3 regions of the Litoribacillus peritrichatus genome follow, and region 2 is predicted to be linked to each of the others. Evidence: predicted binding sites of a transcription regulator. Region 2 holds the regulator's gene; each other region holds the start of a gene.
The links. Region 2 encodes FliA, which starts transcription of late flagellar genes. Its sites were predicted from a motif close to CTAAAGTTNNNNNNNNNNCNGCCGATA; they were not measured.
Positions count from the first base shown of each region.

Region 1: flgM (flagellar biosynthesis anti-sigma factor FlgM) is a predicted target of FliA. The motif match lies at 9,003-9,029, and genes of this name have one in related genera.
Region 3: ABD744_RS09495 (flagellin N-terminal helical domain-containing protein) is a predicted target of FliA. The motif match lies at 7,697-7,723, and genes of this name have one in related genera.

Region 1 is NZ_BAABBN010000004.1:297,427-308,029, forward strand. Features, by position in the region: gene ABD744_RS02540 (cyclic di-GMP phosphodiesterase) at 1-522, opposite strand, end outside; gene putA (bifunctional proline dehydrogenase/L-glutamate gamma-semialdehyde dehydrogenase PutA) at 613-3,780, opposite strand; gene ABD744_RS02550 (sulfite exporter TauE/SafE family protein) at 3,921-4,667, shown strand; tRNA gene ABD744_RS02555 (tRNA-Arg) at 4,710-4,785, opposite strand; gene arsS (arsenosugar biosynthesis radical SAM (seleno)protein ArsS) at 4,935-5,897, shown strand; gene ABD744_RS02565 (TIGR04283 family arsenosugar biosynthesis glycosyltransferase) at 5,890-6,609, shown strand; gene ABD744_RS02570 (TIGR04282 family arsenosugar biosynthesis glycosyltransferase) at 6,606-7,298, shown strand; gene ABD744_RS02575 (flagellar brake protein) at 7,303-8,013, opposite strand; gene ABD744_RS02580 (flagella synthesis protein FlgN) at 8,119-8,604, opposite strand; gene flgM (flagellar biosynthesis anti-sigma factor FlgM) at 8,655-8,954, opposite strand; gene flgA (flagellar basal body P-ring formation chaperone FlgA) at 9,194-9,961, opposite strand; gene ABD744_RS02595 (chemotaxis protein CheV) at 10,206-10,603, shown strand, end outside.
Region 2 is NZ_BAABBN010000004.1:461,273-471,875, reverse strand. Features, by position in the region: gene ABD744_RS03305 (hypothetical protein) at 1-56, opposite strand, end outside; gene ABD744_RS03300 (ParA family protein) at 78-854, opposite strand; gene ABD744_RS03295 (flagellar motor protein MotB) at 925-1,716, opposite strand; gene ABD744_RS03290 (flagellar motor protein) at 1,722-2,465, opposite strand; gene ABD744_RS03285 (protein-glutamate methylesterase/protein-glutamine glutaminase) at 2,468-3,643, opposite strand; gene ABD744_RS03280 (chemotaxis protein CheA) at 3,665-5,926, opposite strand; gene ABD744_RS03275 (protein phosphatase CheZ) at 5,937-6,719, opposite strand; gene ABD744_RS03270 (chemotaxis response regulator CheY) at 6,752-7,129, opposite strand; gene ABD744_RS03265 (RNA polymerase sigma factor FliA) at 7,245-7,988, opposite strand; gene ABD744_RS03260 (MinD/ParA family protein) at 8,043-8,861, opposite strand; gene flhF (flagellar biosynthesis GTPase FlhF) at 8,923-10,296, opposite strand; gene flhA (flagellar biosynthesis protein FlhA) at 10,395-10,603, opposite strand, start outside.
Region 3 is NZ_BAABBN010000006.1:62,321-72,923, reverse strand. Features, by position in the region: gene nrdD (anaerobic ribonucleoside-triphosphate reductase) at 1-334, opposite strand, end outside; gene nrdG (anaerobic ribonucleoside-triphosphate reductase activating protein) at 321-956, opposite strand; gene ABD744_RS09525 (bifunctional 4-hydroxy-2-oxoglutarate aldolase/2-dehydro-3-deoxy-phosphogluconate aldolase) at 1,290-1,925, opposite strand; gene edd (phosphogluconate dehydratase) at 1,948-3,798, opposite strand; gene pgl (6-phosphogluconolactonase) at 3,813-4,511, opposite strand; gene zwf (glucose-6-phosphate dehydrogenase) at 4,538-6,004, opposite strand; gene ABD744_RS09505 (hypothetical protein) at 6,429-6,842, shown strand; gene ABD744_RS09500 (PhnD/SsuA/transferrin family substrate-binding protein) at 6,867-7,643, shown strand; gene ABD744_RS09495 (flagellin N-terminal helical domain-containing protein) at 7,797-8,615, shown strand; gene ABD744_RS09490 (LysR family transcriptional regulator) at 8,661-9,566, opposite strand; gene ABD744_RS09485 (DJ-1/PfpI family protein) at 9,719-10,276, shown strand; gene ABD744_RS09480 (CidA/LrgA family protein) at 10,316-10,603, shown strand, end outside.

The sequences.
Region 1 (10,603 bases), 160 kb from region 2:
GGTTATGGCCACACGAATGGCGTGTTCAAAGTGGTAGGCATCCTTGTTGCGAATTTGTGTTAACCAGGTCAATGCACCCGTATTTCTTAATAGGCTTTTGACGCATTTTCTTATTAAATCAAAGAGGTCTCCTGAGTTAAGACCTTTGCCTGAACTGGCTTCAATCAGAAGTTCTTTGTATCGGTTGTTCATGAACAGATAAGTATCGTATGCAAAGGACAACTCTTTTTCGAAGGTGACAAGGTCTGTGTATCTTGGTTTGTTTGGTTTTTTCTTTTGTTCGGTTTTCTTAACTTTTTCTTTCAGGCTTTCTTTTTGGGTAAGCAGCGTTTGTTTGATGTCGACATAAACTTCCTGGCAATGCTCTTGCAGTTGATAAATTTCATCTTTGTTGGAGATAAGAAATCCCTGGAAAATGAAAGGTGTTTGTTCCCATGGACAGTCCAGTTTCGACACGAACATACCGACTTCCAATTCAGAAGAAGGGATGAGTTTTTGATAAGTATGGGAACGGTTGCTCACGGCTTAATGACTCCAATGACGCTAGATAAATTAAATATAGAACTTATTTGATGGGACACTGCTCCATTTGCATGGTTGGTGAGGGTTTGTTTAATGGCTTTTAGTGATTAATTTGGTATTCCCTCCGATGGCGGCCAGATTTTCAGAAATACACTGTTCATTCACGAATTGAAGTAAGTAATTGGGGCCGCCTGCTTTGAAGCCTGTTCCTGAACGCTTGTTACCGCCAAATGGCTGTGCGCCGACCTGAGCACCCGTGATGTGTCGGTTGATATAGATATTCCCCATGCTTAATTGAGAGCAAAGGTAATCCACCCAGTTCTTATCCCGGCTGTGTATGCCTATGGTTAGGGCGTAATCTGATGTTTCGATGTCGGAAATGATTTGTTCTACTTCGTTGGTTTTATAGCGAACAACGTGCAGAATCGGGCCAAAGGTTTCTCGGGTTAATTCAGTCAGTGATTTAAGCTCGACCAGTATGGGCGATAAATAATGGCCGGTTTTCATGGAGGGCGGGATCGCGTGCAGGATCTGATTGAGTTGATCTTTTTGCGCAATGTAACTGACTAAAGAGGTTAGTGCATCCTGGTCGATGATTGGGCCTAAATCTGTGCTTGGAGTCAGTGAGTTCCCAACCTGAAGTACATTCATCGCGCCGATCAACGCTTTGACTGTTTCTTCGAACACCGAATCATGAATGAACACCACTCTTAAAGCGGAACACCTTTGGCCAGCAGAACCGAAAGCAGAGTGGACGACGTCTTTGACCATTTGTTCGGTCAAAATGGAGTCGTCCGTGATCATGCAGTTAATGCCGCTGGTTTCTGAAATGACAGGAATGGGGTAGGGGTGGTTTTCCAACAAATGCTGTTGAATTTTTCTGGCGGTACTCAGTGAACCCGTGAAAGCTACGCCATCAATGTTTGGTGTACTAAGCAGTGTTTGGGTTAACTGGTTGTCAGACGTCAGATAGTAAAGGCTGTCCGCAGGGACATTGCTTTCTCTTAATAAATCGAAGATTCGTCTTGCACAGATTCTTGTTTGCGGGGCTGGTTTGATGATCACTCGGTTTCCGGTAATCAAGGCTGCAACCACTTGCCCCACTAAAATGGCTATAGGGAAGTTCCAGGGACTGATGCAAATAAAATTGCCTTTTGGGTTGTACTTGAATTGGTTTTTTTCATTCACGGTGCCAGGAAGTACAGTGGTTGATTTCATGCCGTTGTATTGATTGGCGTAGTAACGACAAAAGCCAATGGCTTCTTTCATTTCGGCAATGGCGTCTTGCCAGGTTTTACCTGCTTCCCGAATGCACAAAGTAATGAATTCATACTGGTTGGATTCAAGTTTGGAGGCAAAGACTTTAATGATGTCTATTCGTTTATCGGGCGGGTAAGCGGACCAGCTGGCCCTGCCGGAGAGTAAAGTTCGGAATGCTGGTTGGTCAACTTTGGTGAGAGTGTAACTGATGCCGAGGCGATGTGTTTTATCATTGGGGGAGAATAACGTTTCTGCGATTTCTTCTTGTTTAAGGTCGTCGGGAATGGCTGAGTGTACCTGATAGATGGTGTCAGTAAACGGGTTGCATGCCTCGGACAGCCGTTGCCAGTGGCCCGGTTGGTTTATATTGCAGCCAACGGTCTCTGTAAAAAATGGCTGGTAGATGTCTATAGGTAAAGGGAAGTCCTGATGATAACGATCGTATTGCACTAAACCGTGAATGGGTAATTGGCTGAGTGTTTCTGCGTTGTCTTTAAAGCTGGCCAGCTCATTTAAAAAGGATTGATTTGCACCGTTCTCCAGAATTCTTCGTATCAGGTAAGGCAAAAGCTCTTTGTAGGGGCCTACCGGGCAGTAGGTTCTGCAAACATACTCGGTAAAATGTTTTTGGTATCCGCTCAGTGCGTTGTAGATGGTTTCGCCCATGCCATGAAGCCGTTGGAACTCGATCGGAAACAGGGTTTCTTGTTTATCATCCAGTAAGCGGGCTAATGTGATCACGGTGGCGATGCTTGTGGCGTTGTGGGTGGCAAATTGAGGTCGAACGTGACCTGCAAGTTGTTGCTCAAGTAACAGTTGGATGCACACCTGATAGTTTAAATCTGTGGCTTGTTTCTGGATGAATACCGGATACCCTGCCAAACCCAGTTGTTGTGCTTTGTTGATTTCGTTATCCCAATATGCGCCTTTCACTAGCCGGACAGGTACCCTGGTTTGATGTTCCTTTGCTAATTGAGCGATAAACAGAATGGTTGGTATGGCTCTGAACCCGTAAGCCTGAATGGCGATGCCTAAACGCCCCCAGCCTTTCAGGCCCGGTAAGGTAAGACAATGTTTGAACACGCTCAGAGTTAACTCCAGTTGGTCGGACTCTTCTGCGTCCATTGTGATTTCTACGTTTTGTTCGTGAGCGCTGCGAACTAACTTTTCCACTCTGACTAAAAAACGACGTTGTAAGGGCGATTGGTGTCTGAACTCGAACTTGGGGGTCAGTGCTGATAACTTGATTGATACGCTGTCTTTTGGGGAAGAAGGGGGGGCTTTGGGGGCATTTTTTTCATGCAAGGCAACAGCATCAATGGCCGCCAGGTAATTTTCTAGGTACCGGTCGGCATCTTCTTCGGTTAAGGCTGCCTCACCCAGCATGTCGTAAGAACAACAGTGGGTAGTATTGCTGGTGCCTTTCGAAAGTGCGGACTGAATACTGGCACCACGGATGAATATAGTGGCTAATCTGGAAACAAGTAGTTTTAGCGCTTCTCTGGCCAGGACGTTACGACTGGCGTTTAACCAATGGTGGAAAGGCTTCTCTTCTTCGTTGGATACCAGCCAGGACTTAAGTTTGGAAAGGCCTTCGGTTGCCAAGTTAACAGCACTGTGTTTGCTTTTTTGTTTGTGGGACTCCCAGTCACCCGCAATGACTTTATCTTCTATGAATCTCTGTGCAGTGTCTTGATCTTTGATGCGTAACAGGCCTTCGGCCAAAGACAGCAGCTGAACGCCTTCTGTACCGTTGAGTTTATATTCCGACAGTACTTGGTTGAGTAAGGGCAGCTTATGACTTTCAGAGGCTACGCTGATTAACGTGGCTGACAATTGTTGGATGGCCTGCTCTGCAGAGGGCTCAAGATGAGAAATTGCTTTGAGTTGCTCCACAAAATCTTTTTCGTCGTATAGGTAATAATCTGAGACTATCTCAATTAAGTGATCAGAAGTTAATTTCTGGTATCTCAAAAGTAAATCTTTTAGGATGAGCATCGGCTCTCCAAGTCTGTTCGGCGGTTGTGGGCAAATATCTAATTTATCTATTAAAAGTAGCTAAGACACTCATATTTAGAAAGTTTAGGCGTGATTGAACTCATGGTAGGAAGTCGCTCTTGGAGGACTTAATAACCTCAATGGAATATTTCTTTCCCGATGCTATATCGGGCCTTCCGCTGTTATGTTTATTGGCTGCGAGTTTTGTTGGCTCACTGATCACTGCAAGCCTGGGGGTGGGTGGCGGTGCTTTTTTAATTATTGTGATGGCGGAATTCATCACTCCGGTTGTGCTTATTCCTTTGCATGGATTGGTTCAGTTTGCTTCCAACGGAAGCCGAGCCTGGCTTACCCGCATTCACATAGATCGCTCGTTGGTGGTGGCTTTTTTTATTGGCGCTTTTTTGGCCGCGTTGATTGGTTTGACGGGCATTCGAGCTCTGCCGGAAGATGCCATTAGCTGGGCCGTTGCGATCTTTATTTTATACAGCTGTTGGGGAAAGCTTCCCAGTGCAGGCTTTTCTGAATCCAAGACCGGACGAGTTTTGGGCGGTTTCTTAACTACTTTGGCTACGCTGTTTGCCGGAGCGACGGGGCCTTTGGTGGCCAGTTGGTTACGAACCCCGAACATTGACCGTTTCTATTACACGGCCAATTTTTCTTCGTGCATGACATTGCAGCACGCTTTAAAAGTTATAGTTTTTTCGTTTGCTGGTTTCTCATTCTATGAATGGGCTGGAGTGCTTGTACTAATGGTATTGGCCGGGCTGGTGGGCACTAAGCTGGGCTTAAAGTTATTAGGGAGGTTGCCTGAAGAGACTTTTAAGACGGCCTTTAAGTGGCTCTTGACGCTGTTGGCGGTTCGCTTGATTTATAAGTTGGTGTGAGACATATCGGCTGAGAATGGATTAAAATGCGAGATAAGAAAATGGCCTCCCCATGAGGACTCGAACCCCAATCACCCGCTTAGGAGGCGGACGCTCTATCCTGTTGAGCTATGGGGAGAAGCCGAATCGGATTTTACAGTGAGTCATTAGGATTGTCACCCGAACGCTAAAAAATTAATGGGTTCTGAACTTATTTTGATCAACTCGCTCTAAGCATCAGATTTCCACCGGATGGAACGGCCTAATAATTAAATAAATGAGATAGCTATGAGAGATACCAAATCCTTATTGATTGCGACTGACTTTCCGCAGATTACCCGGTCTAAACTGACGACACTGCAAGTAAATCTTGGGTATCTTTGCAATTTAAGCTGCACCCATTGTCACGTGAATGCCGGGCCGAAGCGTACGGAGTTAATGGATAAAGAAACGGTTGAGCTGATTATTGAATGTATTGATCAGTTAGGCATTAAATCTCTGGATTTAACCGGGGGTGCGCCGGAGATGAACCCGCATTTCAGGTGGCTGGTGGAGCAGGCGAGAGCTCGGGATGTGGAAGTCATTGACCGCTGTAACTTAACCATTTTACTGGAGCCAGGTTATGAATGGCTGGCGGAGTTTTTGGCTGAGAACAAGGTGCAGGTGGTGGCATCTCTGCCTTGTTATACCGAAGATACAGTGGATGGTCAGCGAGGCAAAGGGGTTTACCAAAGCAGTATCGAAGCATTGAAATTATTGAACAGCATTGGTTACGGCGTTGGTGATCCTTCGTTGCCTTTGAATTTAGTATACAACCCATCAGGGGCCTTTTTACCGCCGCCCCAGAAGCCTTTAGAGGCGGACTATAAACGTGAGTTATCCGAGCAGTTCGACATTACTTTTGATCAGCTTCTTACCATCACTAATATGCCGATCAGTCGGTTTGGTGCCGTGTTATTGGCAAAGAATGAATTTGATAATTACATGACATTGCTGCGTAACAACTTTTCGGAAACCAATCTTGACAGTGTTATGTGCAAATCATTGGTCAGTGTCGACTGGAATGGCAACTTATACGATTGTGATTTTAATCAGATGCTTGAAATGCCTTTGGCTGCGACTTCAAAAACGCAGCCCCACTTGCGTGATCTATTGGAGAATCCATTAACGGAGCAAGGCATCCGAATCGCAAACCATTGTTATGGTTGTACCGCAGGGCAAGGCAGCAGTTGCGGTGGTGCACTTGAGTAATGGGTTTCAGCTTGATCAGAATGCAAGGCTGAGTGTCATCATTCCGGTATTTCATGACACTCGGCCGCTGTTAGATTTGATTGATGATTTGAAGCCTTTGGGGCGTCTGGTTCATGAAATCATTGTTGTGGATGGTGCTCAGGACGCCTCTTTGGATTCATTGCTGTCGGCCAACCATGTTCAGTTGTTTCGTACCAACCCTGAACGCGCAGGACAAATGAACTTTGGTGCCCAACAGGCTTCTGGCGATATCTTATGGTTTTTACATGCAGATACACGGTTAACGAAAGAAACTGTATCGGATCTGGTGAATTTTATTCAGTGCCCAAAAACCTGTTGGGGGCGATTTAATGTTCACCTTGAGCCTTCTGGTTTTTTGCTGAAAATAGTCGCTTGGTTTATGAATCACAGAAGTGCTTTAACGGCAATCAGTACTGGTGATCAGGGGATGTTCGTCAATCGGGTGGCGTTTAACCGGGTAGGCGGGTTTCCTTCGCAATTGTTGATGGAAGACATCGAGCTGAGTAAACGACTTAAGCGCTTGTCCCGTCCTTTCATTCCCAAGTCGCATATCATTACTTCCAGCAGAAAGTGGCAGCGTGAGGGTATATTCAAAACCATTTTTACGATGTGGTATTTGAGGTTTATCTATTGGCGTGGCGCGTCGGCGGAGCAGGTTCATCGTATTTATTATCGAAGGAAATCCCAATGAAGGCTCACAATATATCCAACTCACAGGATGTGGCGGCCAAGGTGGCAGTGCTGGTATTTTCAAAGGCACCAAAGCTTGGTCAGGTGAAAACTCGGTTGGCTACAACCATTGGAGAGTTAAACGCGTTGAATACTTACCAGGCAATGCTGACGGTAATTGTGAACCGTTTGGCTCGCTTGGACGATATTGATTTGTACCTCAGCGCAGCGAATGAGCTTGATCATGCGTTTTTTACGGACTTGTCTTGCAGGTACGGGGTGTCAGGCCATCTTCAGTCCGAAGGGGATTTAGGTGTGAAAATGGCGAATGCCATAGACTCTATGCTGGTTCACTATGACAAAGTCGTTATTGTAGGCGGTGATGCCTTATCGATTACTGAGCAGAGTATTCGGGAGGTGGTTATTCAGTTATCGAATAATGATCTAGCCATTATCCCGTCTGAAGATGGCGGTTATGTCACGATTGGAGCGTCGAAAACTTGCTCAAACATTTTCAATGACATTGATTGGGGAACGGAACGGGTTTTTGATCAGCAAGTTAAGCGGATTAATGATAACGGCTTTAAGGCTTGGATTGGTGAGCCGCTTTGGGACTTAGACGAGTATCAGGATTTAGAGCGGGTGTATCAGTGTTCTGAGTTGTTAGCTGAGATGACTCATCATGGTTTTACTGTCGAGCCTTTAGCCTGATTTGTTATTCGAATCTTTGTTTTCTGGCTTCTCGCTGAATTTCATTGACAAAGCGTTCCATGGTTCTGTGACCCAGGCCAAACAGTTCGGTCAGTTGTAAACCAATGATGAAGGACGCATCTTCTTCCACTTCTGAAATAAAACGGACTTCAGCCTCGCCTTCAACGTGTATGTTTTGGCTGATTTTGAAGTTAAAAAAAGGAATGTGGTCGCCGTTTTCGAAAGGCGGCTCAGGCATTTTTTTAATTTTTAAGCGACAACCCGTTGCTGAAATATCCAACACTTCCGCATGGGTGGTTGATTGATGCTCATCCCCACGAAATTCAACGAATACCTCGCTTTCTTCCGGAATATCTACCCGAAAGGCATGGCGTCTTTGTAAATAAAGAACTTCTGACGGAAAGGTGATTTTATAAAATTGACCGGTTTCAGACTTTCCTGCGCCGACGATGGAGGAACCTTTGATGATGATTTCGACGCCGTTTAATTTAGTGACGATGTCGAAAGATTCCCCGGAAGCTGCCAGTTTATGGCCGCTGGGCGGTCTGAGTTCGTCAATATAGAAGCAACGATTAGCAATATCCGCTTTGATGACCTGAGTTAAATACTCTTGATCATGAGAGTGGAAAGTCAGTGTGGTAGGGTAGCGATTGTCCTGAATAGTACGTAATACAGAATAATGTTCTTCTGGTGTTTTTAGTATTCTATATGTCATCCAGTACTACCCAGTTCCTGTTTGCTTGTTATCGCGTAAATTAATCGGCTTTCATCATGTGGTCAAGAGCAGGGGCCACAAAAGCAGAGAATTCACGCGATCAGGCTATGCTTCACCTATTAGGTTGCCTGTAATAATAGCTGAGGTATTGCCTAATGGGTTATAAACCTTGGGTTTATTTGATTTTCCCTGGACAATTTTTAAAACGTGCTGCAGTGATTGGCGTGTACGAGACGCAATTTTGCTGTTGATGATGTTTGCTTCCTGACATTCGGTCAGGTGAGCCTTCAGAGTGTGCCAGGCGGTTTCCAGTTCTTTTCGCGGCGATCCTTCGAACAGGGAAAAAACGCCTGACTCATCATTACTGAAATTAAACAGCTTCAGGATTTCACTGCGCTTATTAGCACGCTTCTCCATCGCATCTGTAATTTCCAGTTTTCGTTTGCTTAGAGCTTGAACTGTCTCAATGTCGCGAGAATCGAGGGCTGTTTTTTCATTTGACAGCAAGGTGCGAAGCTCGTTGGCGTCTTTTAAATCACCTTGAATATCCGTTGAAATTATTTGTCTCGCTTTTTCTATGTTTGCTGACATTGATATGTTCCTTAATAACAGTCAATTCAATTGCTGCTATTCAGTTTTAATTAACTAAATAGCTCTTCAAATTGAATAATGTTGTTAGCTAATGCTTCGTCATCGATGGCAAAATTGCCTTCGGCGATGGCTGCTTTGATTTGTGCTACTTTGTCTGTGTCAAAATCTGGCTGTTCTTTAATAGAGCTCTCTAAATCGTTCATTGCTTTACTTTCTGAGCTAATGAATACGGTTTCACCTGCGCTTGGTTGTGAGGTGATGTCCTGAGATTTTTCTTTGCCTGCTGAGCTTGTTTCAGCTTGCTTAGCCTTAGGACTGCTGCTATTAATATTTAAGTTGTTGATTTCCATTGTTTACTCCAGCCTTGCCGCGAAAAATTAATTGCTTTCACTCGGTTATATCGGCAGATGTCATAGTGACTTTAGTTAACTTTTGCAATTAGTTGCCTGCAGGTTGTTGATTTTCTATCTGTGTTGCCCTACCGGCGTTAAAATCAGGCTCAAAATGCTCATTTATGACCTATAAACTCCGCTTTTTCGCCTGATTTTGCCTTGTTAAGCCTGCCTCGATAACGAAAATCAACAGCCTGCTAGTATAACATAACAATTACGGTGTCCCTGTCCTTCACTCTGGCGATCACTTCCCGGTCAGATTTCAGGTTTCTGACTCGGATATTTTCGCCCAACCGACCATGAGTCAGGGCTTCTCCCGGTGTGCTTACGGTTAACAGTTTGCTGACGGCCTGGATCATGATGCCGTCCCCCCGCTTAATTAACTTAGGGGCTTCAAATTGGTTGTGAGTCAGCATGTATCCTTGTCTGATAGGCCTTTTAGCGGCCAGTCCAAGTATTGAGTCTGCTTCCGTCAAGACATTGCCATTCATTTTGGCTAAATTTACTTTGCTGTATTTAATGTGGTCTTTGGTCACAATTTCTCCTTTGCCGATGGGAGAGCTTGCAGTTATTACGGTTCCGTAAGCTTTGACCGTAGCGCCACTGTAGAAACTCCATCTGGGACTGGAACAACTTACTTTGATGGTGTGCCGCCCATAATGATTGGCGTTTTTACCTGTCCGAACGAGATCCAGGGGTTGAGTGCATTTCGGCAATCTCAACGATGAACTGATTTTATGAGGCGCGATGTCAATTTCTTCTGTGCTGGTGTCCAGCTCGAACTCAGTTTCAATGAAAGCGATTATTTGTTGCTGAATGCCTTCAGGCGATATCTTGATTGAGGCGTTCGCTGAGACCGGGTGGCAAATAAAAAAAGCGAATCCGGCAAGAATCGGCCAAAGAAGGGGCTTTGCCTTTTTATATATTCGTCTAGAATTGTCTAAATGCTTCATCAGATATGACATGTGTATGTTCCAGGTGTCATGTTTTTGCCGCTTTGTTGTCTCTGTGGTTAAAGAAGCAATAGCTGTGCCATGAAAAATAATGTCAGTGGCTGTTAAGTTGCTATAGTTATATGTGAAACCGTGATAAGTAGTACCTGCAATTCATTGGTTGTTGATAAATTTTTTCAAGAAACGGTCAATGACGCCGATAGGACAATCTGAATTGAAAAATAAAGCCGTTAGCCTCATTAGGAGTGTGATTTAAATGGCGGGTGTATTAGACGCAGTAAATTCCCGAACGCAGCTGGTAGGCCAAAACAGGCTGGAACTGCTGCTGTTTCGATTAGGGTCGGATCAGGTATATGGTATTAACGTCTTTAAGGTTAAAGAAGTTTTACAGTGTCCTAAGTTAACCATGATGCCTAAGCTAAATCCTGTTGTTCGTGGGGTTGCTCATATTCGTGGTGGCACAATACCTATTCTGGATTTGAGTATGGCGACCGGAGCTTCTCCGTTGCCGAACATTGAAAACAGTTTCGTGATCATCTCTGAATACAATCGTACGGTTCAGGGGTTTTTAGTCAGCTCTGTTGAACGTATTGTCAACACGAATTGGGAATCCATTCATCCGCCACCACCGGGAACAGGCAAAGAGAGTTATTT
Region 2 (10,603 bases):
CCACCCAACATGGAGCAAAGATAGTCAGCAACCACATCCTGCTGTGTAGGAACCATAAAACAACCTTATATTAAGTATCAGCTAGCTTCAGAAGATAGTAAATGTTTCAGCAATTTTGCGTAGCCTCGAATCCCACGCCCTTCAGAGTCATATCGGCTCGGAATTAAGCCAGCTTTAGATGCATCTCTGAATTGAGTATCGACTGGGATCGTATATTCCCAAATATGATCCGGATAAGTCACTCGCATTTCTTTGACACTTTGCAAGGAAGCATTCGTTCTTCGATCAAACATGGTCGGTACAATATGATATGGCAAAGGCGTAGGACGCGATCGGGTGACCATATTTAAGGTGTGCACCATTCTCTCCAAGCCTTTCAAAGCCAGAAACTCACACTGAACCGGAATCATTAAACGGGAGCAGGCCGCCAGGGCATTAATCATCAATACCCCAAGAATCGGCGGACTATCAATAACAGCGTAATCAAAATCGTCCCACAGTGTCGCCAAAGATCGGGAAATCACTAACCCCATGCCATCTTTACCCACCATACTGCGCTCAAGCGTCGCCAATGCGGTTGAAGAAGGTAATAACTGAAGATGATCATGACTGGTATCTAGCAACAGTTGGCTAGGCAGCTCCGGTGGTATAGCCCCAGGCGCTTGAAAAAGGTCAAAACAAGAATGCTCAAGACTGTCGGGGTCGTATCCAAAATAACTTGTCATCGACCCATGAGGGTCCAGATCAACAAGTAAAACACGCTTTCCCTGGTCTGCTAATAATCCAGCTAAACTCACAGCGGTGGTCGTCTTACCCACACCGCCTTTTTGATTTGCAACCGCCCAAACTCGCATTGCAGACTCCACCTATAATTAATCAGTCTCAGGAGAGTAAAGCAAGCCTTATGCCAAAAGCCAGTCGCTACTAAGGCTGTTGACTACGAACATTATTTAACGCTTCTCGAGTCAACGCAGATCGGGATATCAGGAGCACCACACGCCTGTTCTTCTCTCTGTCTGCTCCCCGGTTATCGTACAACGGTTGGAATTCTCCATAACCCACTGCCGCTAACCGCTTTGGATCTAAGCCTTCGTCCTGTAGTTGCCGGACAACACTTGCCGCTCTCGCAGCAGATAACTCCCAGTTACTGCGAAATTCTTTGTTAAAAATCGGGACATTATCCGTATGGCCTTCAATCTGAATCGGGTTGTTATAATTTCCCAGTACCATAGCAACGTCCGCGATGATATTTTCTGCCGCTCTGGTAGGACTTGAACTTCCCTTAGAGAATAGCACTTCTGACCCCAAGGTAATCTGAAGCCAGTCTTCACTCCCCTCTAAAGACATAACGCCTTGCTTTAACAGCCCTTCAAAGCCTTCCGCCAACTGATCCTTAATCTTTTTCATACTCACTTCTTCTTTCAGTGAGTCCGAGGTTTCCTGCGTGGCAATGTCACTCGGTTTAATAATTACCCGCTTCTCGGTAATCGGCAACTGACGGGCAACATCACCAATCTGAATCGGGTCACTGGACGTTGGAGGTGCCTTAAACACACCGATCAGGCTGGATGCCAGGATTTTATACTTACCTTCATTGACGGAGGAAATACCATACAAAACAACAAACAGAGCAAACATCAACGTCATGAAGTCGGCGTATGAAATCAGCCACCGCTCATGACTGGGGCCTTTGATTTTTACTCGTTTTCTTGCCATAAGGTTTACTCTTCGATGAAGCTATTTAAACGAGAAGCAATAGCTTTGGGGTTTTCACCCTCAGAGATACCCACTAAGCCTTCAACAATCATTTGTTTGTATTCTGTTTGGGTCATAACCACACTCTTAATCTTTCCTCCAATCGGAAGAAACAACAAGTTCGCAGAGCCCACACCGTAAATGGTGGCTACGAAGGCCGTTGCTATGCCCTGCCCTAATAACTCAGGTTCACCCAAATTGGTCATCACATGAATCAACCCCAGTACAGCACCAATAATCCCGATGGTCGGAGCATAGCCCCCTAAGCCTTCCCAGAATAATCCTGCACTCATGTCACGGTGTTCTTCTAAATCAATCACCATTTCCATCGTGTGGCGAATACTGTCTGGCTCGGCACCATCGACTAACAACTGCAAGCCTTTCCGTGCAAACGGGTCCGCTTCGGCTTCAGCCATACCTTCCAGCCCCAAAAGGCCTTCTTTTCTGGCGGTGGTACTCCAAAACATGATTTGCTCAATACCGCGCTCAAAATCAAACAACGGAGGAATAAAAATCCATTTAGTGAGTGACATTGAGTGCTTGAAAGCTTGAGGGGTTGTCTGAAGGAGCATCGCCCCCAGAGTGCCTCCGATCACGATGATAAAAGCCGCCACATTTCCAAGCATGGAAATATGGCCACCATCCAGAAAATTACCAAATAGAATTGCGCCTATACCGAGAATAAGCCCGATCAGGCTGAGTACATCCATGTTTATGAAACCTCATCAATCAACTTTCGCGAGATCTGATCCAAGTTAAGAATTTCATCAGCAAGATTCGCGTTAATCACCGACATCGGCATTCCATAAATAACACAACTTTCTTTATCTTGCGCCCAAACAGCACTGCCATTCTTTTTGAGAAGCGCGGAACCATCTTTTCCGTCGGCGCCCATCCCCGTTAATACGATCCCCAATACACCGCTATTAAATACATTCGCAGCAGAACCAAAAGTAACATCAACACAAGGCTTATAATTCAAGCGCTGATCACTCTCTATGATACGGATAGAACCTCCATTACGACGGTCAATCATCATCTGTTTGCCGCCAGGAGCCAAAAGAGCAACGCCTGGTTGCAAGGTATCACCTTCTTCAGCCTGTTTGACTTTAATCTTACAAATTTGATTCAGTCGCTCAGCAAACGCAGCCGTAAAGTTAGCAGGCATATGCTGAACCAAGACAATCGGTTTGGAGAAATTAGCCGGCAAAGCCGTCAGTATTTTCTGAAGTGCAACAGGGCCACCGGTCGATGTGCCGATAGCAACCAACTTCACATCCTGAGATCTTATTGAACGGCCTGGCCTCGCCGAAGCTGCCGGTTTCGGCTGAACTTGTGGCTCCACTGCGGGCTTAGGCCTCGAAGCCGTCATTTCGGGCTGCTCTTTATGAGTGGACGATTTAAGTGCTTCGCGAATGGCCTCTCGCTTAGCTTTCATATCGGCTTTTTTATCGCCCGTCGACTTAAACTGCAATAAGCTATTTGAGCTTTTTGAGCCCGCTACTTCACGAATTTTTTCCGCCAGCAGTTTTTGTACTTTGCCCGGATCTTTGGAAATATCTTCAAAGTTTTTCGGCAGAAAATCCACCGCCCCCGCTTCCAGCGCATCCAGTGTCACCCGAGCACCATCAAACGTAAGCGACGAGCACATAATAACAGGCGTGGGGTGAGTGGCCATGATGTTGCGAACCGCAGTAATACCATCCATGACGGGCATTTCAAAGTCCATGGTAACAACGTCTGGCTTCAACTTTTTAACCAGCTCAACTGCCTCAGCGCCATTCGACCCAGTACCAACAACTTCTATGTTTCTGGCTGCATTTAGTATGTCGCTGATACGACGTCTGAAAAAGCCTGAATCATCTACAACAAGCACTTTAACCGTCATTAGTACTCCAAAAACTCAAGGTTAATTATAATTATTCATGGCCTTCGAAGCATAATTGTTAAGCATACTAGGCACATCAAGAATCAACGCAATACGACCATCTCCGGTGATTGTAGCACCAGACATACCAGGCGTTCCGTGGAGCATTTTTCCAAGTGGTTTAATGACTACCTCTTCTTGGCCGATCAACTGATCCACTACGAAACCAACGCGCTGAGTGCCAACTGAAACGATGACAACATGAGCAGAGCTTTCTTCGTCATCGGATAGGGTCTTTTTCACTAACCATCGTTTCAGGTGAAACAAGGGATAAACTTTTTCACGAACGACAATCACTTCCTGACCATCTACCACGTTGGTCTGCGAAATATCCAAATGGAAAATCTCATTCACACTGACCAACGGGAAAGCAAAGGCCTGACTATCCAGCATCACCATCAAGGTCGGCATGATGGCCAAAGTCAGAGGCACTTTGATGGATATTCTTGTCCCCTTATTAATCTCAGAATCCACATCAATGGTGCCGTTCAGCTGTGAAATTTTGGTTTTCACAACATCCATGCCGACACCACGACCGGACACATCCGAAATCACTTCTTTGGTCGAAAAGCCAGGGTGAAAAATCAGGTTGAATGCTTCTTTATCGCTGAGACGATCCGCAGCATCCTGATCATATACCCCTTTTTCTACCGCTTTTTGACGCAATACGTCAGGGTTCATACCACCGCCGTCATCCTGAATACTCAGCAAGATATGATCGCCCTCTTGCTCAGCAGACAGCACAACCTTACCGGTACGCGCTTTCTTATTTTCTTCACGAACTTCCGGTGTTTCAACACCATGATCCACCGCATTTCGAACCAAGTGAACCAGTGGATCGGCCAACGCCTCCACCAAGTTCTTATCCAAGTCGGTTTCTTCACCCACCAACTCAAGATTCACTTCTTTTTTCAGTGTTCTTGCAAGATCTCGTACAACTCGTGGAAAACGCCCGAAAACTTTCTTAATCGGTTGCATTCGGGTTTTCATAACAGACGTTTGAAGATCCGCAGTTACCACGTCAAGATTCGACACGGCTTTGGAAACATCTTCGTCTGAGCTCGCCATCCCCAAACGAACCAAACGGTTACGAACTAATACCAGTTCGCCAACCATGTTCATGATGTCATCAAGGCGCTTTGTATCAACTCGAACGGTTGTTTCTGTAGGTGCCGAGTCTTTCGCAGGCGGCTTAGGCGGCGCAGATTTAGCTGGCGCAGGCGCGGGTTTAGCAGCCGCTGGAGGCGTTGGTGTTGGGTTCGCTGCCGGCGCAGCCTCTTTCTTAGGTGCGACAGCCGATGGCTCAGGCGCAGGATTCGAAGTACCTGTTTCAGCAACTACAGTAGGCCCTTTACCTGCCCCATGCAGTTCATCTAACAGGTTTTCGAATTCATCATCAGAAATTACATCGCTATTACCTGACGCTGCAGGTGCAGCAGGCGCGGGCTCTGGAGCAGGTGCTTTACCTACCCCTGGTCCTTTGCCTGCACCGTGTAATTGATCCAATAATGCATCAAATTCATCTTCGGAAATTTCTTCACCCCCTGCCGCACTGGCTGCCGGAGCAGGCGTACTGACAGCAGGAGAAGGTGCCGGTGCAGAAGCCCCACCCGTAGGGGAGCCCCCTTCACCGTGTAATTCATTCAATAACGCTTCAAATTCTTCTTCGGTGATCTCATCACCGCCAGCGGCACTGGCAGGTGCAGCGGGTGTATCAGTATCAAACAGTTCAACATTAGAAGATTCAGATCCTGAATCAGCAGATGCCACCATCTGATCAAATTCGGCGTCAGCCTGATCTCCAGCGGAGTTGTCCGCCACCGGTTCAGCAGCTGGCGCTGCCTCATCGGCACTTTCAGGTCTGGCGAGTTGTTCGAGGCTTGCGAGTAGTTGCGGATCAGCTGCAGGCAATTCTTCACCATTACGAACACAGGAGAACATTTCATTTACAGCATCAAGCGCTTGTAATACAACGTCCATTAGCTCGGAATCTACTGATCTTTGACCATTTCGTAAAATATCAAAGACGTTTTCTGCAACATGGCAACAATCAACTAAATTAGTTAACTGTAAAAAACCTGCGCCGCCTTTTACCGTGTGAAAACCACGGAAAATGGCGTTTAATAAATCCATGTCGTCCGGCTTTTGCTCCAGTTCGACCAACTGCTCTTGAAGCAGCTCCAAAATTTCCCCTGACTCTACCAGGAAATCCTGGAGGATTTCTTCATCGGCCTCGAAACTCATTCATGACTCCTTAGAATCCAAGGCTGGACAACAAGTCATCCACCTCATCCTGACTGGTCACTACATTCTCGCGTTCTTCAGCGTCGACTATAGGACCCTCTGCTAACAGTTCATCGGCCGCCTCGGTAACTTCTTGAGTTTTTTCAATGCCGGTAATTCGTTCAACCAAACCGGCCATTTTAACAAGCTCAACAAGATCCGTTTCGACCCCTTTAACCAGCTTGATAACCTTTTGGATTACCTGACCGGTTAAATCTTGGTAGTCTTGCGCCAATAGAATGTTAGAGAGGTTGGAGGACATCGTAGAACCGGAGCCATCCACCTTTTTCAGGAACACATCTATTTTTTTATAAAGTTGCCGGAAATCGGAGACTTCCAGTTCTCTTCTTAGTAACTTCCCCCACTCAACCGATAACTCAGCCGCTTCCGCTTTTAAGTCATCCACAACAGGAATGGTTTCCTCCACAAGATCCATTGTCTTGTTTGCTGCGTTGTTGGTTGATTGGATCACGTAACCAAGACGATCCGACGCATCTGCCATTTTAGATTCATCGGTTTCTTGTTCACTGCTGGATATATCGATCTCAAAGTTCTTGATCGAGTCGTGTAATCCCCGCGTTAAACGGCCAATTTCACGATATAAACTTTGATCCCTTACATCAGATAGGTTTTGTACATGTTGAATAGCACTTGTAAAATCTCCAGCTTCCACTGCATCTACAAGCGACTTTGTATGTTCTCGGATCGAATCCTGAATATCTTCCAGGTGACCGCCCGATTTACTATCAGCCATTTGGTTCCCCTTTCGAGAACGGTCACTAAAGGTTAACTTGCATCCACACGCTCAAAGATCTTTTCGATCTTTTCTTTGAGTGCCTGAGCGGTAAACGGTTTTACAACATAGCCATTCACACCCGCTTGCGCAGCAGCAACAATCTGCTCGCGTTTCGCTTCGGCGGTAACCATAAGCACTGGCGTATGAGCCAAGGCTTCGTCTGCACGTACAGCGCGTAACAAGTCAATGCCCGTCATGCCTGGCATGTTCCAGTCAGTAATCAGGAAGTCAAAATCACCCGTTTTAAGCATAGGTAATCCCGTACTGCCGTCATCCGCTTCATGGGTATTTGTGAACCCCAAGTCTTTTAGTAAATTCTTAATGATTCGTCTCATAGTTGAAAAATCGTCAACTATCAGAATTTTCATATTCTTGTCCAAGATAACCTCCCAAGACCTTGATGGAAAATAGAATTTCCATTCGAATATGGTTGTAAAGTAAGTGTAGTCATTAGATTTAGACTATCCAGTAATTATGCAGTTTTTAAGCACTTTCGTCATTCCACTCCAACAATCGTGCTTTCAATCTATGCGCAGCCTGGCTGTGAATCTGACTTACTCGAGACTCACTCACTCCCAATATCTCACCTATCTCTTTTAAGTTTAGCTCTTCATTATAATAAAGAGCCAACGTTAACCGTTCACGTTCCGGCAAGCGCGTAATCGCCTCTGTAAGCTTTCTGCGAAATCTTTGCTTGGCAACGTCATCAAAAGGTCCCGGTGTTGTACCATGAAAGTCATCTTTCTGATACTCACCTTCTGCAATCAATTCTTCGAAGCTAAATAGCTTACTGCCGACCGAATCCTGGAGATAACTATGGTATTCATCGACTGACACACCTAATTCTTTAGCAACTTCATTATCTTGCGCATCTCGGCCCGTCTGGCCTTCCACCTGTTTGATGGCGTCCATCACTCTTCGGCCGTTTCTGTGCACCGACCTTGGTGCCCAATCACCACGGCGTATCTCATCCAGCATAGCACCCCGAATTCGAATACCCGCATATGTTTCAAAGCTGGCACCTTTGGAAGCATCGTACTTTTTAGCCGCCTCCAGCAAACCAATCATCCCAGACTGAATCAAATCGTCCAGCTGAACACTTGGCGGCAAGCGCCCCATTAGATGAGTCGCAATTTTCTTTACCAGGCCGGCATACTTCTGAACAAGGTTGTGAGCCCCTTTAGGATCAGTCTCCGAATACATAACAACCCCACTAACTGCAGCCATAGCAACACCCTACATTTCTTTCAGTCTGACTCTGAATATTAACTTTCAACACAACTAACCTACGTTATATTGAACTAATTGCTCTGCAAAAAACTCCAAATGACCTTTCGACGACGTCGGTAACGGCCAGGCATCTGCCTTTTGCGCCAGAGCTCTGATCGCGATGGAAGCCTTGGATCTTGGATAAGCCTCCAGCACCGCTTTTTGTCTTTGTACCGATTTCTTTACCTGTTCATCAAAAGGCACCGACCCTACATATTGCAGTGCGACATCTAAAAACCTGTCAGTTACCTTAGTGAGTTTAGCAAACAAATTACGCCCATCTTGTTGCGTTTTAACCATATTTGCTACAACCCGGAAACGATACATACCGTAGTCCCGGTTTAAAAGTTTGATGAGTGCATACGCATCTGTGATAGAGGTCGGTTCGTCCGTTACTACCACCAGCACTTCATTGGAAGCACGAACAAAACTGATCACATCATCCGCGATACCCGCTGCGGTATCCACGATCAGTACGTCCATTTGATGCGACACTTCACTGAACGCATGAATAAGTCCGGCGTGCTGCTGTGAAGAAAGATTCACCATGTGCTTCGTTCCCGAGGAGGCGGGAACTATTTTCAGCCCCATCGGCCCTGGCACCATAATTTCTGAAAGAGTGCATTCACCGCTTAAAACATGCTCAAGCGTTTTAGTGGAAGAAATCCCCAACAGAATATCGATATTGGCCAATCCTAAATCCGCGTCCAGCAAGACCGTCCGACGCCCCTTTTCGCACAAAGCAATCCCTAGGTTTAAAGCAACGTTGCTCTTGCCAACGCCGCCTTTTCCTCCTGTGACAGCAATTACTTGTACTGGACTACTACTCATACCTACTCCTGTGGCACTCTTCTAAATCAGCATAAAGAAAAATTTGAATTTATGCTTTTTATTAACTCGCTATTCTTTTTGAAAATGCTTGTTCTGCCTGTTTTAACTCATCCGCAAAAGCAGAAACTCCACCATTAAGCTGCTGATACATATAAACGGCTTTACTGACTAAATTACCGGCGTTGGCATTTTCAATGTCATCAGGAATTCTTGCGCCGTTAGTCACATAAGCCACTGGCATGACCCGCTCAATCAGAACATCAATGATTTCACCCAATGAACCCGCTTCATCGATTTTACTTAGAATACAACCATTCAAGCTAAAGTCTTGATATGTATCAAGTACTTTCGTAACAACAGACTTATGTAATGTGCATGGTAAGGTCAAAAAAGCCTTAAAATTACTTGAGTTCTGCTTAACCATTCGAAGCTGTTGATGTATTGAAGATGTCGAAGGATCAACCCCCGGCGTATCAATAATGACCAACGACTTATTTCTGACTGTATTCAAAAGCTGCTCAAGAGAATGCTTTTTATCCACCACGCGAACAGGAACATTCAAAATCCGTCCCAAAGTCCGCATTTGATCATGAGCGCCAATTCGTTGACTGTCAGTAGAGATTAGCACAACCCCTTCACTTCCGTGCTTCAATGCAAATTTAGCGGTTAACTTAGCCATGGTTGTTGTCTTACCAGAGCCAGACGGACCAAAAAATGCGTATACCCCTCCACGCTCCAATAAGTCACTCTTAGCAATAGGAAGGTCATCCGCCAACAAAGTTAACGCTTCTCGCCAAATACCCTGTTCATCGTGCATTTCGGTAATGCGATCAACAATGGAGCGAGCGACACCGTTGCTGATGCCCATTTGATTCAGACGCTTTAAGGCTGCCGCGTGCAATGGATGATAGTTGGCATAATCCGCCATCTCCCGGTCTTCAAGCTGTTGTCTCAACAGCTGCTTCAACCCCTGAAGCTCCTGCTTCATAGAACTTAAATCTTCACTTGGACGTGCACTTGAAGCTGGCTTACTGAATTTGGATCTTAAAATAGAGGCTTTCTTTTTAAACGGCTGTTCTCCAGATCTTTTACCTGCAGACTCCAATGAGGAATTTTCTAGCCGCTCATTCAAGCCGACCAACTCATCGGAAACACCGCCCCACTGATTTCTGGAAACCGCATTCGATGCGTTGTTCAGCGCGGCTTCTAAATCCGGGTTCACGTATTTATTTTTTCCAAGAGAGGCGTCCGCTTTATCAAAGTAATCAAAATCCACTTTCCCATCGTGTCTTGGGTCATAATCCAGCGCAGTAATAACTTCCACCCCGCCTTGCACTTTGCGATTTGCCAAAACTACCGCATCAGGGCCCATTTGTTCTGATACTTTTTTTAATGCTTGTTGCATTGTTGGAGCAAAAAACTTTTTAGCTTTCATAGCTTAGCCACTCTTACAAATTCTGCCTGAAATGTTTTCAGCAATAAATTGACGTTAATTTTATAAATGCGAAATTGATGCCAGTTCATTCATTAACGTTAACTTCCTACTGCAGCGACGATCGTAATCTGCTTATTATCGGGGACTTCGTTGTAAGATAAGACGGCCAATGTCTCGGACGCATTTTTCACAAACTTTGCCACCGCATTTCGTATGGCCGGAGACACCAGCAATACCGCTGATTTTCCTGCCAGTTCCTGACGTTGCGCAGCTTCACTTACGGAAGATTGCAAACGTTCTGCAAGAG
Region 3 (10,603 bases), on a different contig from region 2:
AGCCGTCCAACAGGAAAGGGTACATGGTGATGGAGGTGCAGTAAGGTTTTAAGCTGGTTTCATCGTGCACATAGATTTCGTGATCTTCAATTTGGCGCAAATATTCTTCGGCCAATGGTTCACCAAACAGCTCTGCGATTTTGTTTCTTACTCGTGCCCGGTTCACTTGAATGATGGCGTCTTTCATCAGCTCGCTTTCCAGCGTGGCAATGTTCTTATGAGTGACGTTGGCATTGGCGTCGACCGCAGAACCTTCCGCCGCATTATTTGCGTGGATATAAGATTCGATGAAATTAAGCTTATCGTTCACTTGATCTGTATTAAGCCGAAGCATGAGTGACTCCTTGGTGCGTGTTAGTCAAATATGGGGTTGAATTGATGTTGTTTGAGGATTTTCTGAAGCAGTGAGTAAGGTCTTCAACCACTTCTCCGTGCTCCAGTTTCAGAAATTTTTGATTGGTCGTGGTTGCATCTAATCCGCCCAACTCAGGAATCCAGCGACCGGTTTTGACGAAATCCAGATGGGGCTTTAATAGTCGGGAGACTGAATCAAGCCCAGTGTATAAACAGGTTTTCAGGCCATGGGCCTGAGCAATTTTTAACTTGGCCTGCAATGCCAATGGATGCCATTCGCCACCAAAAAAAACCACGGCATTGATTAAGCCCTGATAAGTGACCAAATCTTCAGTAAATGATTGATCGGACAATGCGTGGCCCTGACGTTTGTCCCAAGTGTCTTCACTGTGGCAACCTTTGCAGGCCAAAGGGCAGCCATAAATGGTATAGGCCAGTGAAATGTGTTCAGGTAATTCCTGAAATACGATTTGGGCTTGAGAGCTGTTGAAGGGTTTTTCCTTCACTTTTTGGTGGTGAAACTCGGGCGCCTGAGGATGTGGTTTGGTGGTTCGAATTGGTTGATGTTCCGTCGAGGGATAAATCAGATGATCGAGTTCCATTGGATACGTCCTTCAAATACCCATAAATAATATATGTCTATATATGGTGTGGTGTGTTTGTGTTTAGATACAATATATTGTGTTTGGTGTGGGTTGCCAGTCAAAGTGATTGATCTGGATCAATGCTTTGGATGAATCCGTATAGGTGGTGGCTGAGTGATTTATATGTACGACGATGAAGGATGTGAGGGTGAAACGATGGGGGTTTTGGAACGAAACGGTCTTGAATATTTCGGGAGATCACTCACGCTTTGCAATGACCGGAGTGATAGTTCTGAATGGTTTTGGAATACACGCCGGAGCAGAGAATATTAAACTCCGGCGAAGCTGGAATCAGCGATGGCTGAGTAAACATAAATCGGTAATGGCTTGCCATTGGTTGGCTTGAATAAGCTCAGAAGGGCAAATCCAGCTGCCTCCCACCGCCATGACGCTGTTGAGTGTCAGGTATTGTTTGGCGTTATCGGCGTTGATGCCACCGGTTGGGCAAAATCGGATATCAGGAAAAGGCGCGGACAGCGCTTTAAGCATTTTGACTCCGCCGGCTTGCTCCGCCGGGAAAAACTTGAGTTCGTTCAGCCCGTATTCCTGGGCCAGCATCAACTCGGACGCTGAGGCGATGCCGGGCAAATAGGGCACCGGAGTGTCCTCTGCGTATTTGGCCAGTGTTGGTGTGATCCCCGGGCTGATTAAAAATTCGGCGCCTGCATCGAGACAGTTTTCAAAATCACGTTCGTTGGTGACGGTTCCGGCCCCGACACAGGCATGGGGGACTTCTTGTTTGATGCGTCTAATGGCTTCCAGCCCGTGTTCTGTGCGCAGGGTGATTTCAAGAAAATGAATACCGCCATTCACCAGTGCATGAGCCAAGGGAACGGCGTGTTCAATGTCTTCGATCACTATGACGGGTAAAACCGGTTTGGACTCCGGGCTGTATTGTTCGATGAGTTGCTTGAAACTGTTGCTCATATGCGTGCTTCCTTAGCGGCGTTTATGCTTCTTCCCATTGGATGCTGATTGCTCCTTGGCTGGTTGGCCCGACGGAGTGTCGGAATACGGAAAACAGTTCTCGGCCAACGCCCTGAACGTGACCCGAGGGGGGTTGCGCAAATGGTCGGGTGCTGAGATCGCAGCCGGTGACTTTGAGAACTCCCTGATGGCAATCCAGTTCTATCATGTCGCCTTCCTGAATTTGGCTGATCGGCCCCAGTTGCATGGCTTCCGGACAAATGTGCAGCGCGGCAGGTACTTTACCCGATGCGCCGGACAATCGACCGTCCGTGACTAACGCGACTTTCTGACCTTTGTCCTGAAGACTGCCTAACAAGGGCATCAGTTTATGCAGCTCGGGCATTCCGTTCGCTTTTGGCCCCTGAAAGCGCACTACGGCGATGAAGTCACCCGTGAGTTGCTCGTCATGGAAGGCTTTAATGAAGTCGGCCTGATCATGAAAAACGCGCGCAGGAGCCTTGATGACCCACTGTTCTTTCGGTACGGCGGAAACTTTGATGATGGCATCCCCCAGGTTACCCTTCAGCCGTTTGATCCCGCCAATGGCATCAAAGGGGGCATCGGCGCTGCGGATAATATCGTTTCCAGTTGTATTGGCGTTGTCGGTGTCGGACGGGGGCGAGTGGTAGACGATGGTTTGACTCTTCAGTGCTGCGCGTCGGGCGTAATCTCGTAGCGTATCGCCAACAACAGTGGTGACGTCATCATGCAATAAGTCTGCGGCCAATAATTCATGGATGACCCGGCTGGTGCCGCCCGCATGATGGAATTGGTTGACGTCGGCTTGACCATTGGGATAAACCCGGGCGATGAGTGGCACCACGGAAGAGAGTTTATCGAAGTCGTCCAGGGTAATGTGAATACCGGCACAACGGGCGATGGCGGTTAAGTGGATGATTAAGTTGGTTGATCCGCCAGTCGCCATCAAGGTGACCATGGCATTTACAATGGTTTTTTCTGATACGACATCGGCAACGGGTGTGTAGTGGTTACTGAGGCCGGTAATTTCGGAGATACGCTTTGCGGCTTGTTCAATGAAAGCATGGCGAAGACCTGAGTCCGGCGGTGTGAACGCCGAATCCGGGAGGTGTAAGCCCATCACTTCCATCAGCATCTGGTTGGTATTGGCCGTACCGTAAAAAGTACAGGTGCCTGCACTGTGGTACGACTTGGACTCTGAGTCTAATAATTCTTCTTGTGAGGCTTTGCCTTCGGCAAACAGCTGACGGGTTTTGGCCTTTTCCGAATTGCTGATGCCAGAGCCCATGGGCCCGGCAGGGACGAAAATAGTGGGTAAATGCCCAAAGCGTAGGGCCGCCATGAGCAAGCCAGGTATAATTTTGTCGCACACCCCTAAGCATAAGGTGCCATCAAACACATTGTGGGACAACGCCACAGCTGTGGAAAGGGCGATGGTATCCCGGCTGAACAAAGATAATTCCATGCCCGGCTGACCTTGGGTGATGCCATCGCACATCGCTGGAACGCCGCCTGCTACCTGAGCGGTATGGCCCAGTTTTAACAGCGTTTGTTTGATCAGTTCCGGGTAATGTTGCAAAGGTTGGTGAGCCGATAGCATGTCGTTGTAGGCGGTAACAATGGCGATGTTGGCCTTGCTGTGTGCCTGCTTGAGTATGATTTTTTCTTCTTCGTCCGAGGCAGCAAAGCTGTGGGCAAGGTTGGTGCAGCTCAGTTGTGATCGGTGGGGTTTTAATTGTGCCTGGCTGCGCATCTGACTCAAGTAGCGAGTTCGGCTGGTGCTGCTGCGTTCAATGATGGTGTCGGTCACTTCCTGAACGACGGGATTCACGGTTTGCATGAGGTTGTTCATATTATCTGAGTTCCTTAAACATCGGGACTCCAACATACGGTCAGAGGGCATGTTGCTTTGTGCAGTAAATGGCCGATGGGTAATGATAAGCTGCTGGGCGATTCTTTGGCTTTTTTGTAGACGTGCCACTTTTCATTGCCGGTGAACAACAAAAAAATGTGTTCGGCATTTAATAACGTGGGTAAGGTTAAAGTGACCCGCGCCCCTTTGGACTCGGATTGAATGGTTGAAACCGGCTCAGAAAGCGGCGCCGATAATGCGTGCTCCAATTCATTGGCATCGGGAAATAACGAAGCAATGTGACCGTCATCCCCCATTCCCAGTAACACTATATTTAATGGCTTGGATAAGGCCTGAACCGCAGGGGTGAGACTCATGGCGGCATCGCTGAACGCCTGATCCGACTTGAGGCTTAACAACGATGCCTTGTCGGCGGCGTTCTGCAACAGTGTGTTTTTCAGCATCTTGTAGTTGCTGTCGTCGTGATCTGTGGCCACCCATCGCTCATCCGAAGGGCAAATGGTTACGTGATCCCACGCCAGATGTTGCTGACTCAATTGTTTGTACAGTGGTTTTGGGGTGTTGCCGCCACTGACCACAAAGCTGATGTTGCCGTGGTGTTCAATGGCCCCTCGCAGATGGTCCGCCAGTTGTAAGGTCAGGCTTTCAATCAACTCTCGGTGTGTTTGGTAAATTTGTTCATGCAGCTTCATTTGCTAACTCTCCCAGCCATTTTGTATTAATGACTTTCTTGCCAGAGGCGACCGTCTTTTGCGAGTAACAGCGTGGCGGCCGCCGGCCCCCACACGCCGCCGTGGTAAAATTCGGGACGAGCCCCGCTTTGTTGCCAGGATTGAAGAATCGGATCAATCCACTTCCAGGCGGTGAGTAGTTCATCCTCACGCAGAAACAAAGTGGGGTTGCCTTCGATGGCGTCGGCCAGTAATCGTTCGTAGGCATCAGGGACGCGATCTTTTTTGGCGTGTTCTGCGGTCAGGCTAAGCAGCACAGGCTTGACACTCATGCCTTTGCCCACCCGCTTTTCACACAATTGCAATTTAATGCCATCGTCCGGTTGTAGTCTAAAGATTAGTTTATTTGCCATGGCGGAGGCATGTTGAAGCTCGAAGACTGAATGCGGCACTTCTTTAAATTGCACGACAATCTCACAGGCCCGGTCGGGTAAGCGTTTACCGGTTCTTAAATAAAACGGGGTGCCGGCCCAACGCCAGTTGTCGATTTCAACTTTCATGGCCACGAAGGTTTCGGTGTCACTGTGGGGGTCGACGCCTTCTTCATCGCGGTAGGCTTTGGTGGGTTGGCCATTACGGGACCCTTCCTGATACTGTCCCCGAACCACGTTTTCACTGATGTGCTCACCAACCAGAGGTTTAAGGGCTTTCAGGATCTTAACTTTTTCATCGCGAATAGACTCAGCATCGAGCTGAGCCGGAGGTTCCATCGCCACCATACAAAGCAGTTGCAGTAGGTGGTTCTGCACCATATCCCGCATGGCTCCGGCGGATTCATAAAAGCCGGCACGTTGTTCCACGCCCAGTGTTTCACTGATGGAGATCTGGATGTGATCAATGTAGCGCTGATTCCACTGGTGTTCAAAAATGGAATTGGCAAAACGCAGTGCTAACAGATTTTGGACGGTTTCTTTGCCCAGATAGTGATCAATCCGGTAGATCTGCTCTTCGTTGCAGTATTTGTCCACTTCTTTACAGACTTGTAAGGCACTTTGGTGGTTCATGCCAATGGGCTTTTCCAGAACCACACGAGCATCGCCTTTTAACAGCTGATGGCTGTACAGGTGTTGGCATATGGTGCCGTATAAGTCGCTGTGTGTGGCCAGATAATAAACTTTCGCCACGTCCGGATTGGTTAAGTAATGCTTGAGTCGGTCCTGATAGCTGACGGGGTCGGTGATGTCCATCTGAGCGTAGCTGACCCGCTTTGAAAAACTTTTCCAGGTGTCTTCATCGAAAAGGCCATCGGCCAGAAATTCTTCAAGGGAGGATTTGAGCAGTTCAAGGAAGCCTTCCCGGTCATAATCGCGGCGCGCCACGGCGATGATTCGTCCGTCCGGATGAATTCGGTTGTCGAGGTGTAAACAATACAGGGATGGAAACAATTTACGCAGTGATAAATCGCCGGCTGCGCCAAACAAAACTAACTCAAACGCTTGTGCTGGTAAGGACATGATGTCTCCTGACAGGTAATAAAAATCCACACGTCTTGCAAAGACCCGGGAGGTATTACCGATGGTGGACGTACATCTAATTCTAAAAGCTAAGCGCGGCGCTGTTTCAGTTTGGATGACCTGGAATCGGCCGACACGGTGTTAGCTCAGAATTACTCGTCGCTAATCTCGGTTGTTAAAACTCGGTTGTTAAAACTCGGTTGTTAAATACGGTTTCTGAAATAAAGCTGTTTAAATAAGTATTTGATTACCATGCCATAACTGAAATGCTTTGGGCAAGAAATGGTTCTCAATTTAGGCACAATTCATTGATTGTACATTTTTGCACGAAGGGCTCTATCGGAGAATTGCTGATGTATATCAGCTGTGCCGCCGGGTGGCTTTGTTAGTCTGGGGTATCCATATAATTTTCCGGGTGGTGCGTATGAAACTAATACCAACGGCTATGAAAAAGAGACTGGGCTGTGTGATAACGGCCAGCGTGGCAGCAACTTTGGTGGGATGCGGTGGCCATCCGGCTGCTGGTAACTGGGATGCCGAAACGGTTTCGAGCAATGAATACCTGCGGCTTGAAGTGGCGTTTGATGGCACGGGGGAACTTTACCCAAAGGAGTCTCAGGTCTCTGCTTTACGATGCTTGTGGCAGGCGTCGAGTGCAGAGACCATCGGAATTAAATGTCGGCACGAGAATGAAAACATGGCCGAAGAAGAGTTTGAACTGATTGTGGAAGAGGACGCTCAAGGGCAACGGAACCGCGCGTTGCTGCAGTCTGCCAATCGGGTTGTTGCTCGGTTTGCTCGTGCTGAATTTACCAAAAAGTCGTTGGGTGTTGAATAGTCGGCAGGTCGAGTGATCAGAACAATGGTTAGGACTTTGGTGGTCAGAATATCGCTTTGCTTGTGGGGTGCATGGTGGGCCGGTGGGGCTTTGGTTGCTTCGGAAATCGTCGAGCCCAAGCCCTTGTGGTGGATTAGCCCTCATGAAGGCGGTGGGGCGAAACCTCATCATCAGCAGGCGTTTAGTCATTGGCTGGCAGACCGGGGTTGCCCGGTTCGTATCTCCCAAACCGGTGCCGATAAGAGCGATGCGGCTCTGGTGTTTGAAGTGCGTCCACTTGCTGCCGGGATGCCTTGGATGGTTGCGGATACAGAGGGCAACCAGCCTTTGACGGTGCGCTGGCTGGTCAAAGGCAGCCGCTCTGTAAAGCACTTGGCCAGCCTGGAAGGCGAGCGGGTCGCCTTGCTGGGCAAAGCTTCATTATTGGGCCACCAACAGCCCGTTCGTTTGCTGGAGCAGGCGGGGGTGACTTTGACTGATGTGACGGTCTTTACGGCTTCGAAATACCAAGGCGCTATGGCGTTGTTGCTGCATGGTGATGTGTTTGCGGCGGCGTTTCCTGCTCCGTTGGCGACTAAATGGAGCAAACTCAATGAATTGGTGACGCTGGCGGAAAGTGATGCCCGCCTGGTTGCCGGAGTGTGGCTGTCCTCCTCTTCTACAAAATCGCAGTGGATGGAGGGTAAACAAGGGCCGTGTGCCCAAGGTCTTTTGGCGATGAGCCGTGCCAGCCGAGGAGATGCGAAAATGCAGGTGTTTCCCGAATGGTTAACGGGCTTCCGTTGGCCGAATCAGCGCTGATATTGTCTTTAGTGCAGAAACAGTAACATCATAGGAAAAAAAGTAATCACCGCTTACATTTTCATAACGAACTGTTGCTAACCGTCTCTTGTTGATTGTCTGAATAAGGTTCACACTTATTATTGTACGTTTTTTATACGATTGAGGTGCAGTATGGCGATCGGTTTCAATGCGGACGCCCAGCAAGCGGCGTTTGCTCGTAACAGAATTCAGAATGATCCGACTCAGAATTTTCAGCGAATCAGCTCGGGCAGTCGAATCAACTCGGCCGCAGATGATGCGGCGGGTTTATTGATTTCAACGGGATTTACCGCCTCCATTTCCGGCACAGAACAAGCCATTCGAAACAGCAACGACGCCATTTCCCTGAACCAGACGGCGGAAGGGGCGGTGAGTTCGGTTCAGGACGATTTGCAGCGTATCCGTGAGTTGTCTGCACAATCATCCAATGGGACGTTGACGGATCAGGACCGGCAAGGTTTGCAGGCCGAAGTGGATCAACTGGTGGAAAACATCAGCGAAACCATTTCCGGCAGTGACTTTAACGGCATTTCGTTGTTAAACGATGACTCAGACGTGAATTTTCAGGTTGGTCCGGATGCAGGAGATACTCTGACTTTAGAGCGGGGCAATCTCGAACAGCAACTGGCAGATCTGGGCATCAATGACATCAACATCAGCACTCAGGCCGGTGCCCAGTCGGCACTCGGGGTGGTGGATGATGCTCTGGACGTAACCTCTCAAGCGGCCGCCAACTTCGGTGCCAATCAGAACCGCTTGTCTTCGACCATTGATAATCTAGCCAACACCGTAGTGAATGAGTCGGCGGCTAATAGCCGGATTGCAGACGCTGATCTGGCCAAAGAAATTTCAGAGCTGGCTTCTAGGTTGGTGAAGGAGGAAGCGCAGAATTCGGCTCAAGCCCAGGCCAACAGTAACTTTAAAATCATGTTGCGTTTGTTTGAAGGCTAGTGATACCAAACGATGTTTTCTGTGAGTATGTCGGGCCTTTTTCTATTAATGGAATAAGGCCGCTTTGCGGGCATAGCCTTGTGCAATGTAGTCCATGAGCAATCGGGTCTTTTCTGGCAAATATTTACTGTAGGGATACACCGCATAAATGGGCAACTCCTTACTGGAAAAGTCGGCCAATAACTCCACTAATTTCCCGGTTTTTAGCCCTTCGTGCGCCAGTAGTTTCGGCGTATAAATCACTCCGTGACCGGCCAATGCGGCATTTTTCAATGCGATCTGATTGTTGGAACTGATGCTGCCCGATACTTTCATGCTGTATTGCTGACCTTCTTCTTTGAATAACCAGTCGTTGGTGCCGGTTTCCATGTAGGTGTAGGTCAGACAATTGTGGTTGACCAAATCCTGAGGGACTTGAGGGGTGCCGTGTTTTTTCAAATAGTCCGGGCTGGCGCTGACCACCCATTTCGACTGTACCAATAATTTGGCGATTAAGCTGGAGTCCGGCAGGCTGGCGGTGCGGATGGCCAAATCGACGCCTTCGGCAATTAAATCCACTTGATGGTCTTCCAGGCGGAGTTCTACGCTCAGTTTCGGGTACTGCTGGCAGAACTCGGCAACCAGCTCTGTGATTAAATATTCGCCCGATATGGTCGGAACACTCAAGCACAAGGTGCCGGTTGGCTCGCTGCTGAATTCGGTGATGGCATTGATGGCATTGGCCACAGACTGGTCCACATCCTGTGCATGACGGAAAAACAGCCGGCCTTCTTCGGTCAGTTTCAGCTTGCGTGTGGTTCGGTGCAGTAATTGTATGCCTAAGTGTTGTTCCAGTTGGGCTATGTGCTTACTGACGACCGAGTTGGTCATCCCCGCGCGCTCGGCCGCCTGACTGAACGAGCCGGTTTCGACCACTTTATGAAACAATAAAATGCGATCGGCCAGATTCATAGACAGTCCTTGGATTTTATTATGGTGATTTTGGAAATAATGAAATTCTTTATATCTATATATCAATGAATTGAGTCTGCGTAAAGTAGCGTCACCCAAGTGAGGCAGAGCAGACGCTTTGTGAACTTAAACAATGGTTAAGAGAGCACCTAATGAAGAAAATATTATTGTTGGCAGGCGATTACGTTGAAGATTATGAAATCATGGTGCCATTTCAGGCATTGCAAATGGTGGGTCATCAGGTAAGCGCCGTGTGTCCCGATAAAGTGGCTGGCGATACGGTCATCACCGCCATTCATGATTTTGAAGGCGATCAAACCTACAGTGAGAAGCCGGGTCATCGTTTTGCGCTGAACGCGACGTTTGATGATATCAATCTGGATGAATTCGATGCATTGGTCATTCCGGGCGGTCGCGCGCCTGAGTATTTGCGTCTGAATAAACGCGTGCTCGAAATTGTGGTGCACTTTTCAGTAGCCAACAAACCGATTGCAGCCGTGTGTCACGGCACTCAGTTATTAACAGCCGCAGGTGTGTTGGAAGGTCGTAAGTGTACCGGCTATCCAACGGTGGCTCCGGAAGTGGTTTCTGCGGGTGGCCAATACCATGAAGTGGCTGTGGACGATGTGTATGTGGACGGTAATCTGGTGACGGCACCTGCCTGGCCTGCGCACCCTAAGTGGTTGGCGGCGTTTTTGACGTTGCTGTGATGAAGACTTAAACGATTGAAGATGGTTCGGAGGTTCGACATGTTGATCGGGTTTGCCCTGATAGTAGGTTTTTATGGGTTGGGCGAGTTAACTCAAAACGTGTTGGGCGTCCCTGTGCCGGGCTCTATTCTTGGTATGTTGTACCTTTTCGGTTTTCTGGTGTGGCGTCGGCAGGTAGCGGACTCGCTGCACCGAAGTAGCAAGGTTTTGATAAACAACCTGGCGTTATTGCTGATACCAAGTTCAGTGGGTGTGATTACGTGCGCGGCCTTGTTGGAAAGACAAGGGGTGGCCATCGTTTTGACTTTGAGTATTTCCATTGTGTTT